DNA from 4 places in the Enterobacter cloacae complex sp. 394F7 genome. Region 4 is predicted to be linked to each of the others. Evidence: predicted binding sites of a transcription regulator. Region 4 holds the regulator's gene; each other region holds the start of a gene.
The links. Region 4 encodes CRP, which controls carbon source genes, mostly activating them, when cyclic AMP is high. Its sites were predicted from a motif close to ATGTGANNNNNNTCACAT; they were not measured.

Region 1 (3,149 bases), on a different contig from region 4:
AATCCGTGTCGAATGCCCCCGATACCGGCAAACAGATCGATAAAGCGGAAGGCATAATGGGGATGCGCGGCGGAAGGACGCGGAAGCAACGTTTGCAGATAACGGAACTCGCCGTCGCTCAGGCGATGTCCTGCCCGCTCGCTGGTGATAAGTCTCTTAATGATTGCCGGACTCCAGTGGCCCTCACCGTGCGCCACCAGCTGGTTTGCCAGGGTTTTAGCATCGTAGATATCCAGCAACTGGCGCAGCAGCGCCTGCACCGAAGCCGTTGATTTCACAGCCTGCTCTGGCGCGGGCTCACTCACAGATCGATTTTCCTGCATTCTTTTAACCGGACAATAAAGACTGGAAACAGATTACCACAGTTCATTCGTGCAAACTGCGACGAAAGCGGCTCAGTACCTGGCTATCCAGCCCCAGGCAGTCACCCTGTAGTTCGGCACTCAGTTTTGCCATAAACTGGATGAGAAAATCGGCGTTGTGGCGTGCCAGCTCGCGCCCCATTTCTGTTTGCATTGTATCAGGCAAGCGCAGCAGCTTGGTCTGAAAATGGTCGAGGGCAAACGCCCGGTCATCAAGGGTTCGCGCGTCGGCAAAGGGATCAACTGCGTCAAAAAGCGGCACGCCCAGCGCCCCCGAAACGGCAAACACCCGCGCCAGGCCAATCGCCCCTAACGCTTCAAGCCGGTCAGCGTCCTGCACAATTTTGGCTTCCAGACTCTGCGGCGCAATACTGGCGCTGAAGCTGTGCGCCTCAATGGCATGCCCCACGGCGGCATAATGCGCGGGGGGAAAGTCCGGGAAATCACGATGCAGGATCTCACGCGTTTTACGCGCCGCCAGCTGGGATGACTGGCCGCGTTCAGGATGGTTTTTCGGCAGGCTGACAATATCGTGGAAATAGCATGCGGCCAGGATCACCAGTGGCTCCACCGCCTGGTTGGCCATGATTTTTTGTGCCGTCATCCAGACACGACGAAAGTGCGAAATATCATGCGCGGTGTCGTCGGTTGTGTGGTTTTCCCCGAGCCAGCGCTCAAAACGTTGCTGCCACTGCGTAAGTTCCATCATCACGTCCTGTTGTTAAAACGGTTACAATAGCAACTTTCGCGGACGCTATCACGAGTTGTCCTGACGGGGACGGGTGTACCACGCAATCCCGCCCAGGATCAGGCCGACCGTGCCCAGCACCAGAAACCCCAGCAATGCCCCAAGCCATTTGCCGCTGGTCGATCCCAAATCCCCTTCCACTGCCGCATTCGGCAGCGACGGTATTTTACTGATCACCCAGATATACCGGGCCATCGCCCAGACAAAGTAACCGCAAAAAGCGTAAAACACCCACAGGGCCAGTTTGCCTCCCAGGCTGCGTTCGATTTTTCGTTCCATCTTTCACTCCACGGTCACTGCCGTACCGTTTGCACATGCTTACTCTAGTTTTGTGACAATTATCACATTTTGGCATTAAACCCTGTCCTGTGTGAAGGTTTCTGACGCTCAGTTTGCCTTAAGTTGATCCTGGGCAAGGTTACAGAAGAGGACGACTGGTGAGTGTTTAATTCGGAGAAATATAATTAAGGCTAATAATAGAATTTATAAAATAACCACGAAAAATACTTAACAATAATTAACCAATATATATTTCAAATTATAATTCACGAGAAAAATAAAGCGACACTTAGAAATATTTAGTAATATTTTTACCCATTTAATTACATTTATTATTGAACTTAAACCCCCTCTCCTGGAATAGTATCGACGCTGTAGTTGCGGAGCGTGATTACATATATTCATATAAATTATCTCTAAAGGGAATATATAATGAAAAGAAAAGTATTGGCCATTCTTGTACCCGCGTTATTAATGGCTGGCGCAGCAAATGCCGCTGAGATGTACAATAAAGACGGTAATAAAGTTGACCTGTACGGTAAAGTCGATGCACGTCATACCTTCTCTGACAACCCTGGCGACGATGGCGATGAAACCTATGTGCAGGTTGGCTTCAAAGGTGAAACTCAGATCACCAACGATCTGATCGGTTACGGCCAGTGGGAATATAAAACCTACGCAAATAATACTGAGTCCGCCGGTGATAAATCCTTTAACCGTCTGGCCTATGCGGGTCTGAAATATGGCGAATACGGTTCATTTGATTATGGCCGTAATTATGGTGTCGTCTATGACGTAGAAGCCTGGACCGATATGCTGCCGGTATTTGGTGGCGATTCTTACACCTGGACTGATAACTTTATGAATGGCCGTGCTAACGGTCTGGCGACCTACCGTAATACGGATTTCTTTGGTCTGGTTGAAGGTCTGAATTTTGCGCTGCAATATCAGGGCGCGAATGAAGGTCAGGACGCGACAGAAGATCAGGAAGGAACCAAAAATGGTCATGACGACGTGCGTTTCCAGAATGGCGACGGCTTCGGTATGTCTACCACCTATGATTTCGATTTCGGCCTGAGCCTGGGTGCGGCATATTCTTCCTCTGATCGTAGCAACAAACAAGAAGGTTACGGTGAGAAATACAGCGCTCGTTACGCGGGCGGTAAAACAGCAGAAGCATGGACTCTGGGTGCGAAATATGATGCTAACAACATCTATCTGGCGATGATGTATGCTGAAACTCGCAATATGACGCCATATGGTGATTATGGTATCGCGGATCAAACTCAGAACTTCGAAGCAGTAGCACAATATCAGTTCGACTTCGGTCTGCGTCCATCCCTGGCATGGGTTTACTCTAAGGGTAAAGACATGACTTACCCAGGTAACCGCAGTAATCCTCAGGGCCAGCACGGTGATGTTGATCTCGTGAATTATATCGATGTTGGCATGACCTACACTTTCAATAAAAACTTCTCCACCTATGTTGATTACAAAATCAACCTGCTGGATAACGATGATCGCTTCTACGAAGCCAATGGCATCTCCACCGATGACATCGTTGGCGTAGGCATGACCTACCAGTTCTAATCCCCCAAAACACCAAAGGCCGCAATCGCGGCCTTTTTTTATTCCTGCGCTCTCTCTTACGGCGCTTCCTGCAACGCCACCCGAATGAACCCGTTGTTCTGCGCAAGCAACTCATGCGCTTTCCATGCATCCAGCCCGGTCAGCACCATCAGCACCGCCGTTTTGCAGTT
Region 2 (3,149 bases), on a different contig from region 4:
CGACGCGAAAGCGAACGAGTTCATCGCTAAGCTGCAGGCGAACCCATCTAAAATCGCCAGCCGTAAAGCGTCTCAGAATGCGATCGAAGCGTTCGGTCCATGGCTTCCAGAATTCCTCGGCGGCTCCGCTGACCTGGCACCGTCTAACCTGACCCTGTGGTCTGGCTCTAAGCCAATCAACGAAGATGCGGCCGGTAACTACATCCATTATGGTGTACGTGAATTCGGTATGACCGCTATCGCGAACGGTATCTCCCTGCACGGTGGTTTCCTGCCGTACACCTCTACCTTCCTGATGTTCGTGGAATATGCCCGTAACGCCGTGCGTATGGCTGCGCTGATGAAACAGCGTCAGGTGATGGTTTATACCCACGACTCCATTGGTCTGGGCGAAGATGGTCCAACTCACCAGCCGGTAGAGCAGGTTGCTTCTCTGCGTGTCACCCCGAACATGAGCACATGGCGTCCATGTGACCAGGTGGAATCTGCAGTGGCATGGAAATACGGCGTTGAGCGTCAGGACGGTCCAACCGCGCTGATCCTCTCCCGTCAGAACCTGGCACAGCAGGATCGTACCGAAGAGCAGCTGGCGAACATCGCCCGCGGTGGCTACGTGCTGAAGGATTGCGCGGGACAGCCAGAGCTGATCTTCATCGCAACCGGTTCTGAAGTTGAGCTGGCTGTTGCAGCCTGGGACAAACTGACTGCCGAAGGCGTTAAAGCGCGCGTGGTTTCCATGCCGTCTACCGATGCGTTCGACAAGCAGGATGCTGCTTACCGTGAATCCGTACTGCCTAAAGCCGTTTCCGCACGCGTGGCGGTTGAAGCGGGTATCGCTGACTACTGGTTCAAATACGTGGGCCTGAACGGCGCTATCGTCGGTATGACCACCTTCGGTGAATCTGCTCCGGCAGAGCAGCTGTTCGAAGAGTTCGGCTTCACCGTTGAGAACGTTGTCGCTAAGGCTAAAGAACTGCTGTAATTGCCGTTTTGCCCGGTGGCGCTTACGCTTACCGGGCCTACAAATGGCTCTAAAGTAGGCCGGGTAAGCGCTAACGCGCCACCCGGCTTTTTTGTAAGCATTATTCCACCTAAAATGTGACGCAAGTCATATAGCTCGCTTATTCATCTGGACAGACATTCCTTTTATTCCCCGATTCGCTTATTCTTGCTGAAGCGTTTCAGTCGATTAAATGTTCGACAATTGACCAATCAATCGCAGTTTGTGATAGCAAAGATTCCCCTTCGGGCGTAGCTGGATTACTCTTTCAGCCACCTCGAACTCAGGGATAGCTTTGCAGGAGATCTATGACCGTACGCGTAGCGATTAATGGCTTCGGTCGCATCGGGCGCAACGTGGTTCGTGCTTTATATGAATCCGGGCGTCGGGCGGAAATTACCGTGGTGGCAATCAATGAACTGGCGGATGCTGCGGGCATGGCGCATTTATTGAAATATGACACCAGCCACGGACGCTTTGCCTGGGACGTGCGCCAGGAAAGGGATCAACTGTTTGTCGGTGACGATACGATCCGCGTACTGCATGAGCGCAGTATTGCCGCGCTACCGTGGCGTGAACTGGGTGTGGATGTGGTGCTTGACTGTACCGGCGTATATGGCAACCGCGAACACGGCGAAGCGCATCTCACCGCCGGCGCGAAAAAAGTCCTGTTCTCTCATCCCGGCAGTAACGACCTCGACGCAACGGTCGTTTTCGGCGTCAATCAGCATGAGCTGCAAGCCGAACACCGTATTGTCTCCAACGCCTCCTGCACCACCAACTGCATTATTCCGGTCATTAAACTGTTAGACGATGCATATGGCATTGAATCCGGCACCGTGACCACGATTCACTCCGCCATGCACGATCAGCAGGTCATTGACGCCTACCACCCGGATTTACGACGCACGCGTGCTGCGAGCCAGTCAATCATCCCGGTGGACACAAAACTGGCTGCCGGGATCACCCGAATTTTCCCGCAGTTTAATGACCGTTTCGAAGCGATTGCCGTGCGTGTACCGACGATAAACGTCACCGCAATTGACCTCAGCGTGACGGTGAAAAAACCGGTAAAAGCCTGTGAAGTCAACCTGTTGCTGCAAAAAGCGGCACAGGGGGCATTTCATGGTATAGTTGACTATACGGAATTACCGTTGGTCTCAGTGGATTTTAACCACGACCCGCACAGCGCCATTGTTGATGGCACGCAAACGCGCGTCAGTGGCGCACACCTTATCAAGACGCTGGTCTGGTGTGATAACGAATGGGGCTTTGCTAACCGAATGCTCGACACCACGTTAGCAATGGCTGCCAAAGGTTTCAGGTAAGACGCATCGTGCGTCTGCAAAACTTTAAGAATCAACGAGAGGATTCACCATGTCTGTAATTAAGATGACCGATCTGGATCTGGCTGGTAAACGCGTTTTCATCCGTGCGGATCTGAACGTGCCAGTTAAAGATGGCAAAGTGACCAGTGACGCGCGTATCCGTGCATCTCTGCCAACCATCGAACTGGCTCTGAAGCAGGGTGCGAAAGTGATGGTGACCTCCCACCTGGGTCGTCCAACTGAAGGCGAGTACAACGAAGAGTTCTCTCTGCTACCGGTTGTTAATTACCTGAAAGACAAACTGTCCAGCCCGGTTCGCCTGGTGAAAGATTACCTGGATGGCGTGGAAGTGGCTGCCGGTGAGCTGGTGGTGCTGGAAAACGTTCGCTTCAACAAAGGCGAGAAGAAAGACGACGAAGCACTCTCCAAAAAATACGCGGCGCTGTGCGACGTATTCGTAATGGATGCATTCGGTACTGCACACCGTGCGCAGGCGTCTACCCACGGTATCGGTAAATTCGCAGACGTTGCGTGCGCTGGTCCTCTGCTGGCTGCGGAACTGGATGCGCTGGGTAAAGCACTGAAAGAGCCTGCTCGTCCAATGGTTGCCATCGTGGGTGGTTCTAAAGTTTCTACCAAACTGACCGTTCTGGATTCCCTGTCTAAAATCGCTGACCAGCTGATCGTTGGCGGTGGTATCGCGAACACCTTCGTTGCCGCTCAGGGCCACAACGTTGGTAAATCCCTGTATGAAGCAGACCTGGTTGACGAAGCCAAACGCCTGCTGGGCACCTGTGATATCCCGGTTCCGACCGATGTTC
Region 3 (3,149 bases), on a different contig from region 4:
CGTACAGGGTAAACTCGTGCGGCCATAGCGCACGGGTCTCGTCATTGGCCTGAAGCTCAAAAGTCAGCACGGCACCGTTATCATCTTCGTTATGCGCTTTCAGGGTCCACTGCTGGTTGCGGGCAAAACCATGAGAAGGCAGTCCCGGCTGCGCTGACGGGCCAAACCATGGCCAGCAGACAGGCACGCCGCCGCGGATCGCCGCTCCTTTTTTGAAAGAGGTCACATCGCTCAGCCACAGCACTTCCGTTTCACCTTCCGGTTTCCAGGAGAGCAGGTGGGCGCCGTTCAGCGCAACGGAGGCTTTCACACGCGGGTGGTCAACGACGATAACATCAGCGCCATCAATCTGGCGACGGGAGAGCACAGGGGTAAGTTGTTCGACTACCGGAAGTGCAAAAATTTTATTAATCATTAAGCAATCCTCTGTCTTATAAATAAAAAAGGCGACCGAAGTCGCCTTTTTGGATCAAGCACTCATTCCAGTTTATTTGGAGATGTGAGCGATCAGGTCCAGTACTTTGTTAGAGTAGCCGGTTTCGTTGTCGTACCAGGATACCAGTTTAACGAAGTTGTCGTTCAGTGCGATACCTGCTTTAGCATCGAACACGGAAGTGCATACTTCGCCGTTGAAATCGGTAGATACAACGTCGTCTTCGGTGTAACCCAGAACGCCTTTCATTGGGCCTTCGGAAGCAGCTTTGATTGCTTTCTTGATGTCTTCGTAAGAAGCAGCTTTTTCCAGACGAACGGTCAGGTCAACAACGGATACGTTAGGAGTTGGAACGCGGAACGCCATACCAGTCAGTTTGCCATTCAGTTCTGGCAGTACTTTACCTACCGCTTTAGCAGCACCGGTAGAGGATGGGATGATGTTCTGAGCCGCGCCACGGCCGCCACGCCAGTCTTTGTGAGACGGGCCATCAACGGTTTTCTGAGTAGCGGTGGTCGCGTGAACGGTAGTCATCAGACCTTCAATGATGCCGAAGTTGTCGTTGATAACTTTTGCCAGCGGTGCCAGGCAGTTGGTGGTGCAGGATGCGTTAGAAACGATATCCTGGCCAGCGTAAGTTTCGAAGTTAGCACCACGAACGAACATTGGGGTGTTGTCTTTGGAAGGACCAGTCAGAACAACTTTTTTCGCACCCGCGGTGATGTGTTTACGCGCAGTTTCGTCGGTCAGGAAGATACCGGTTGCTTCAGCAACAACGTCAACACCGATTTCGTTCCATTTCAGGTTAGCTGGGTCTTTCTCAGCAGTAACGCGGATGGTTTTGCCATTAACAACCAGGTGGCCGTCTTTCACTTCAACGGTGCCGTCGAAACGACCGTGAGTTGAGTCGTACTTCAGCATGTACGCCATGTATTCAGCGTCCAGGAGATCGTTGATACCAACGATTTCGATGTCAGAACGTTTCTGAGCAGCACGGAAAACAATACGGCCGATACGGCCAAAACCGTTGATACCTACTTTGATAGTCATATATTCCACCAGCTATTTGTTAGTGAATAAAAGGTTGCCTGTAAAATTACAAAAACCTTACGCAGCGTCAAGCGGAATCGTGTCAATCATTGCGACAAATCAATCCTGTGACTAACGTTTGTGCGACTGACTCGCCTCACTTTCCCTTTGAGCTAGCAACCACATGGGGGCTGCGCCCGGAATTTTAAAGGCCTCGCAGGATAAATATGTGAGAATGATCACAATTGCCTGACCGCCTTTTCGCGACACATAAGTTTAGATCAAAAGTGCACGCAAGGGTGTTAATGTTTTGTTAGAATCCGGGTTAAAAGGTGTCTGTTTCTACAGCGAGATGTAAGCATATGTCGAACCAACGTAACCCTGACGATTTGAAAAAAAACCTCACAGAAATGCAGTTTTACGTGACGCAGAATCACGGCACGGAGCCGCCATTTACCGGGCGTTTACTGCATAACAAACGCGATGGCGTATACCATTGCCTGGTCTGTGACGCCCCGCTGTTCAATTCACAAACGAAATACGATTCTGGCTGCGGCTGGCCGAGCTTTTACGAGCCGGTGAGCGATGACGCAATCCGCTACTTAACTGACTCGTCGCACGGGATGGTGCGTACCGAAATTCGCTGCGGCAACTGCGATGCGCACCTGGGGCATGTCTTCCCGGATGGCCCTCAGCCAACGGGCGAGCGTTTCTGCGTTAACTCAGCTTCTCTGAGCTTTAGCGACGATGAAAACGGCGACCAGATTAAAGGTTGAAAAAACGATTCAGCAAATTATTCCTTTGAAAGGGAGAGATCGTGAATATTGATGACATGATTAACGGTATGACGCCGGAAGTTTATCAGCGTCTGGTCACCGCCGTTGAGCTGGGGAAATGGCCTGATGGCGTTGCCTTAACCCCGGAGCAAAAAGAGAACAGTCTGCAGCTGGTCATGCTGTGGCAGGCGCGCAACAATACCGATGCGCAACACATGACAATCGATACCAACGGCCAGATGGTGATGAAGAGCAAGCGTGAACTGAAGGAAGAGTTTGGTATCACGCCAAAGCCGATTGCGACGATGAAAATACAATAACGGTGTGGGTTGATGCCCTCACTCAACCCTCTCCTTGTGGGAGAGGGGTTGATTACCTCACTACTTGTGCGAGATCCCGAGCGACTCTGCCAGCTGCTTCGCTAACTGGTTATTATCATCCGCCCCATACTCCCAGAACATTGCGCCTGCCAGACCTTTCTCTTTGATATAGTCCGCTTTGATAGCGACGGAACGTGGATTCTCATACGAGAGGGCAAACAGATCCTTCCCGTCGGCGCCCTTCACGGAAAGCCACGGCACTTTCGCCTGGTCGTCCCAGTGTTCAGTAAAGCGCTTTTGCGGGTCGTTTAGCAGTTTCTTCACGATATCGTTGTACTTCACGTAGGTATCTTTGGTCAGGTCATAACCGAGTGATCTGAACAACCCGATCTCCTGTGGGCCGAAGTAAGGCTGTGTCACCGGATTGTTTTGCGCATCGGGCTTGCTCCAGTCAATGCCCGGTTCCACAGCGCGTTTTGGCACGCGCCCATAGAAACCAATCCCAAGGTTCATCTGCTGTGGCTTCAGCCCCGCGGCCAGATAATTATTCACCACAAAATCAACGCTGTATTTATCTGCTGCCGCCACGGT
Region 4 (3,149 bases):
GGGCTCCTGCATCGCCTGATTCAGCGAGTTGAACAGGGCGTTATGCGCCTGGTTGACCTTCATCCGCTGATACGCCAGCGGGGAGGGCTGCGGATCGTCGCTCAGGATCAGGCGGATAGCCTGCTGGTCGGCCTCCAGCGCGTCGTGGGCGTTCTGTCTGAGCAGGCCGCTTTGCCATTGTGGCCACAGCCAGACCATACCACCAAAGGCAATCAGACAGCCAATCAGGGTATCGATAAGCCTGGCGACAATAAATTGTTCGCCATTGAGCGTAAGCAATTGCAGGGTATATACCGCCGTAACCGTAAAGCCCACCATCGCCCAGCCGTAGTTTTTGCGGATGATCAGGTAGCTCACCAGGGTAATCAATAGCATGCCTGCCAGCGTATAGCCTTCCGGCACGTGGAAGTGCAGCGTTACGCCTGCGATAATCAACCCCGCCATGGTTCCGCCCGCCCGGTGCAGAATACGCACCCGCGTGGCGCCGTAGCCGTTCTGGGTGACAAACAGTACCGTCATTAATATCCAGTAGGGTTTGGGCAGATGCAGCGCCATGCCCATCAGGCTGGCGATGCTCAGCATCACGCTAATCCGGGCGGCGTTGCGCAGGGCGGAAGATTTAAACGAGAGATAGCTTTTAAGCGCAGGCAGCAGCGGCAGGCGCTTTTGCTTATCCGCCATCAGATCGCGGGGATAGAGCGGGCGCTGGGTACGCAGCACGCGGGCAATACGGCTGAAGTGCCAGGCGGCAAACTGGCCTACCGGGTTATCCTCGTGCTGGCGGGCGATTTTCTCCAGTGCGCCGAGCTGCTTGTCCATGTTAAAGCGGGTGGGGTAGCGGTGATAAAGAATGTCGTCGGCCAGTACCCGCAGGCGTGCGGACACGGTCTGCGCGTTCCAGCGGATCACCGCTTCGGCATGGCTGCGCTCCACCAGCTTTTGCACCTCCTTCGGGTGGTGCAGGCTCACGGAGATATGCTCCTGCAGATCCAGCCCTACCTGGAAGGTGCGCAGCAGCCGTTTATATTCGTGGTTCTTGTTGGCGGCCAGCATATGCAGTTGCTGGTAGCACTGGCTTATCAGATCCACCACCTTCTGCTGGCGCGTCAGCAGCGGCGGCAGCGATTTTTCCGGGTCGGTATGCTGGGTCAGCAGTGTGTATTTGGCTTCGCAGTACTCCGCAAGCTGGACATAGAGCAGGCTCAGGGATTCACGCAGCGGTTGTTCCCGCCACAGCCAGAACCAGAACCAGTTAAACAGGCCATACCATAGCGTACCGAGGGCGTAGATCAGCAGCGGCTCCCACACTGGCATGTTACCTGCGAGACTCAGGGTAAAGATGGCCGCGATGAGTGAGGCGGGCAGTAACCGCGCGTGCAGCGAACTGATTTCGGCGGTCACCCCCAGCGTCATCGCCAGCACGCTCAGGATCAGCGGCAGCGGAATATCGCGGGCCAGCAAAAGCTGCACGGCCAGGCTACACCCGGCAAACAGCGAACCGCCGATAATCAGACGTTTGAAAAAACGCTTATGCGGGGTGTCGAGACCGGCAATGTTGCAGCAGGCGGGAACCAGTGAAAACAGCAGCCCCTGCTGAAGATGCCCAAGGATCAGGCCCACGGCCACAGGAAGGCACAACACCAGCGTTTGTCGCAGTGCGTAGTTAACTTCCGGGTGATAAATCAGCCTGCGCCACATGGGGAGTAGAGACAAAAACGGCGTGACACCTTGCGATGGCACGCCGTTTTATCGGGATTAACGGGTTCCGTAAACCACGATGGTTTTACCGTGGGCGGAGATCAGGTTCTGATCTTCCAGCATTTTCAGGATACGGCCCACTGTTTCACGGGAGCAACCGACGATCTGACCAATTTCCTGGCGGGTAATTTTAATTTGCATGCCGTCAGGGTGGGTCATAGCGTCTGGCTGTTTCGCCAGGTTCAGCAGGGTCTGCGCGATACGGCCGGTCACGTCCAGGAAGGCGAGGTTACCCACTTTCTCTGATGTCACCTGCAGACGGCGAGCCATCTGCGAAGAAAGACGCATCAGGATGTCAGGGTTAACCTGAATCAACTGACGGAATTTCTTGTAGGAAATTTCAGCCACTTCACATGCTGTCTTTGCACGAACCCAGGCGCTACGTTCCTGGCCTTCTTCAAACAGGCCCAGTTCACCGATAAAATCGCCCTGGTTCAGATAAGAAAGGATCATCTCTTTCCCTTCTTCATCTTTGATCAGCACTGCCACCGAGCCTTTGACGATGTAATACAACGTTTCCGCTTTTTCACCCTGGTGAATCAGCGTGCTCTTCGATGGGTACTTATGAATGTGGCAATGAGACAAGAACCATTCGAGAGTCGGGTCTGTTTGCGGTTTGCCAAGCACCATGCGCTGTTATCCTCTGTTATAAGCTGTCACCAGAGTCATAAGATGCATCCGGACTCTGGGGTTGCAATCGAATTCTTACCCATACCTGGGAAGTCGGCTGTCGTAACGTTTCGCAGCCAGTAAAGTTTGATGTCCTCTGCATACATGTGTAACGTCAATGTATTACTGTAGCATCCAGAGTGTTTTAGCATAGCTTTCGCCGCGTGTCTCCTGGTGTCTCGCTTCAGCATGACGCAGGTCGCCTTCCATTGCGAGAAATGTAACGCACGCGTAATCTGTCACCAAAAATGCAACGTTGGAGCTAATGAATATGCAAGCGCGCGTGAAATGGGTAGAAGGTTTAACGTTCCTGGGCGAGTCCTCGTCGGGACACCAGATTTTGATGGACGGTAACTCCGGCGATAAAGCACCCAGCCCAATGGAGATGGTGCTGATGGCGGCAGGGGGATGCAGCGCGATTGACGTGGTGTCGATTCTGCAAAAGGGCCGTCATGATGTGACCGACTGTGAAGTCAAGCTCACGTCAGAACGTCGCGAAGAGGCGCCACGCCTGTTCACGCACATTAACCTGCATTTTGTTGTCACCGGGAAAGCGCTGAAAGATGCTGCCGTCTCACGCGCGGTGGATCTGTCTGCGGAAAAATACTGCTCTGTGGCATTAATGCTGGAGAAAGCGGTAAAAATTACCCATTCGTATGAAGTGATCGAGGCGTGATTGATGGGGCATCGTGCGTGTTGATGCCCTCACCCTAACCCTCTCC

Region 1: drpB (cell division protein DrpB) is a predicted target of CRP. The motif match lies at 1,440-1,457, and genes of this name have one in related genera.
Region 2: epd (erythrose-4-phosphate dehydrogenase) is a predicted target of CRP. The motif match lies at 1,097-1,114, and genes of this name have one in related genera.
Region 3: msrB (peptide-methionine (R)-S-oxide reductase MsrB) is a predicted target of CRP. The motif match lies at 1,690-1,707, and genes of this name have one in related genera.

What each region holds. Positions count from the first base shown of each region.
Region 1 covers NZ_JBXWCS010000002.1:421,143-424,291, forward strand. Annotated here, with positions in the region: gene AC2FAK_RS04525 (DNA cytosine methyltransferase) at 1-305, opposite strand, end outside; gene AC2FAK_RS04530 (phosphohydrolase) at 367-1,068, opposite strand; gene drpB (cell division protein DrpB) at 1,120-1,389, opposite strand; gene ompC (porin OmpC) at 1,822-2,979, shown strand; gene AC2FAK_RS04545 (N-acetylmuramic acid 6-phosphate etherase) at 3,036-3,149, opposite strand, start outside.
Region 2 covers NZ_JBXWCS010000006.1:261,494-264,642, forward strand. Annotated here, with positions in the region: gene tkt (transketolase) at 1-982, shown strand, start outside; gene epd (erythrose-4-phosphate dehydrogenase) at 1,309-2,328, shown strand; gene pgk (phosphoglycerate kinase) at 2,378-3,149, shown strand, end outside.
Region 3 covers NZ_JBXWCS010000004.1:29,309-32,457, forward strand. Annotated here, with positions in the region: gene AC2FAK_RS07060 (D-hexose-6-phosphate mutarotase) at 1-415, opposite strand, end outside; gene gapA (glyceraldehyde-3-phosphate dehydrogenase) at 488-1,483, opposite strand; gene msrB (peptide-methionine (R)-S-oxide reductase MsrB) at 1,825-2,238, shown strand; gene AC2FAK_RS07075 (YeaC family protein) at 2,280-2,558, shown strand; gene chiD (chitinase ChiD) at 2,619-3,149, opposite strand, start outside.
Region 4 covers NZ_JBXWCS010000025.1:15,871-19,019, reverse strand. Annotated here, with positions in the region: gene AC2FAK_RS22465 (YccS/YhfK family putative transporter) at 1-1,698, opposite strand, end outside; gene crp (cAMP-activated global transcriptional regulator CRP) at 1,756-2,388, opposite strand; gene AC2FAK_RS22455 (OsmC family protein) at 2,699-3,103, shown strand.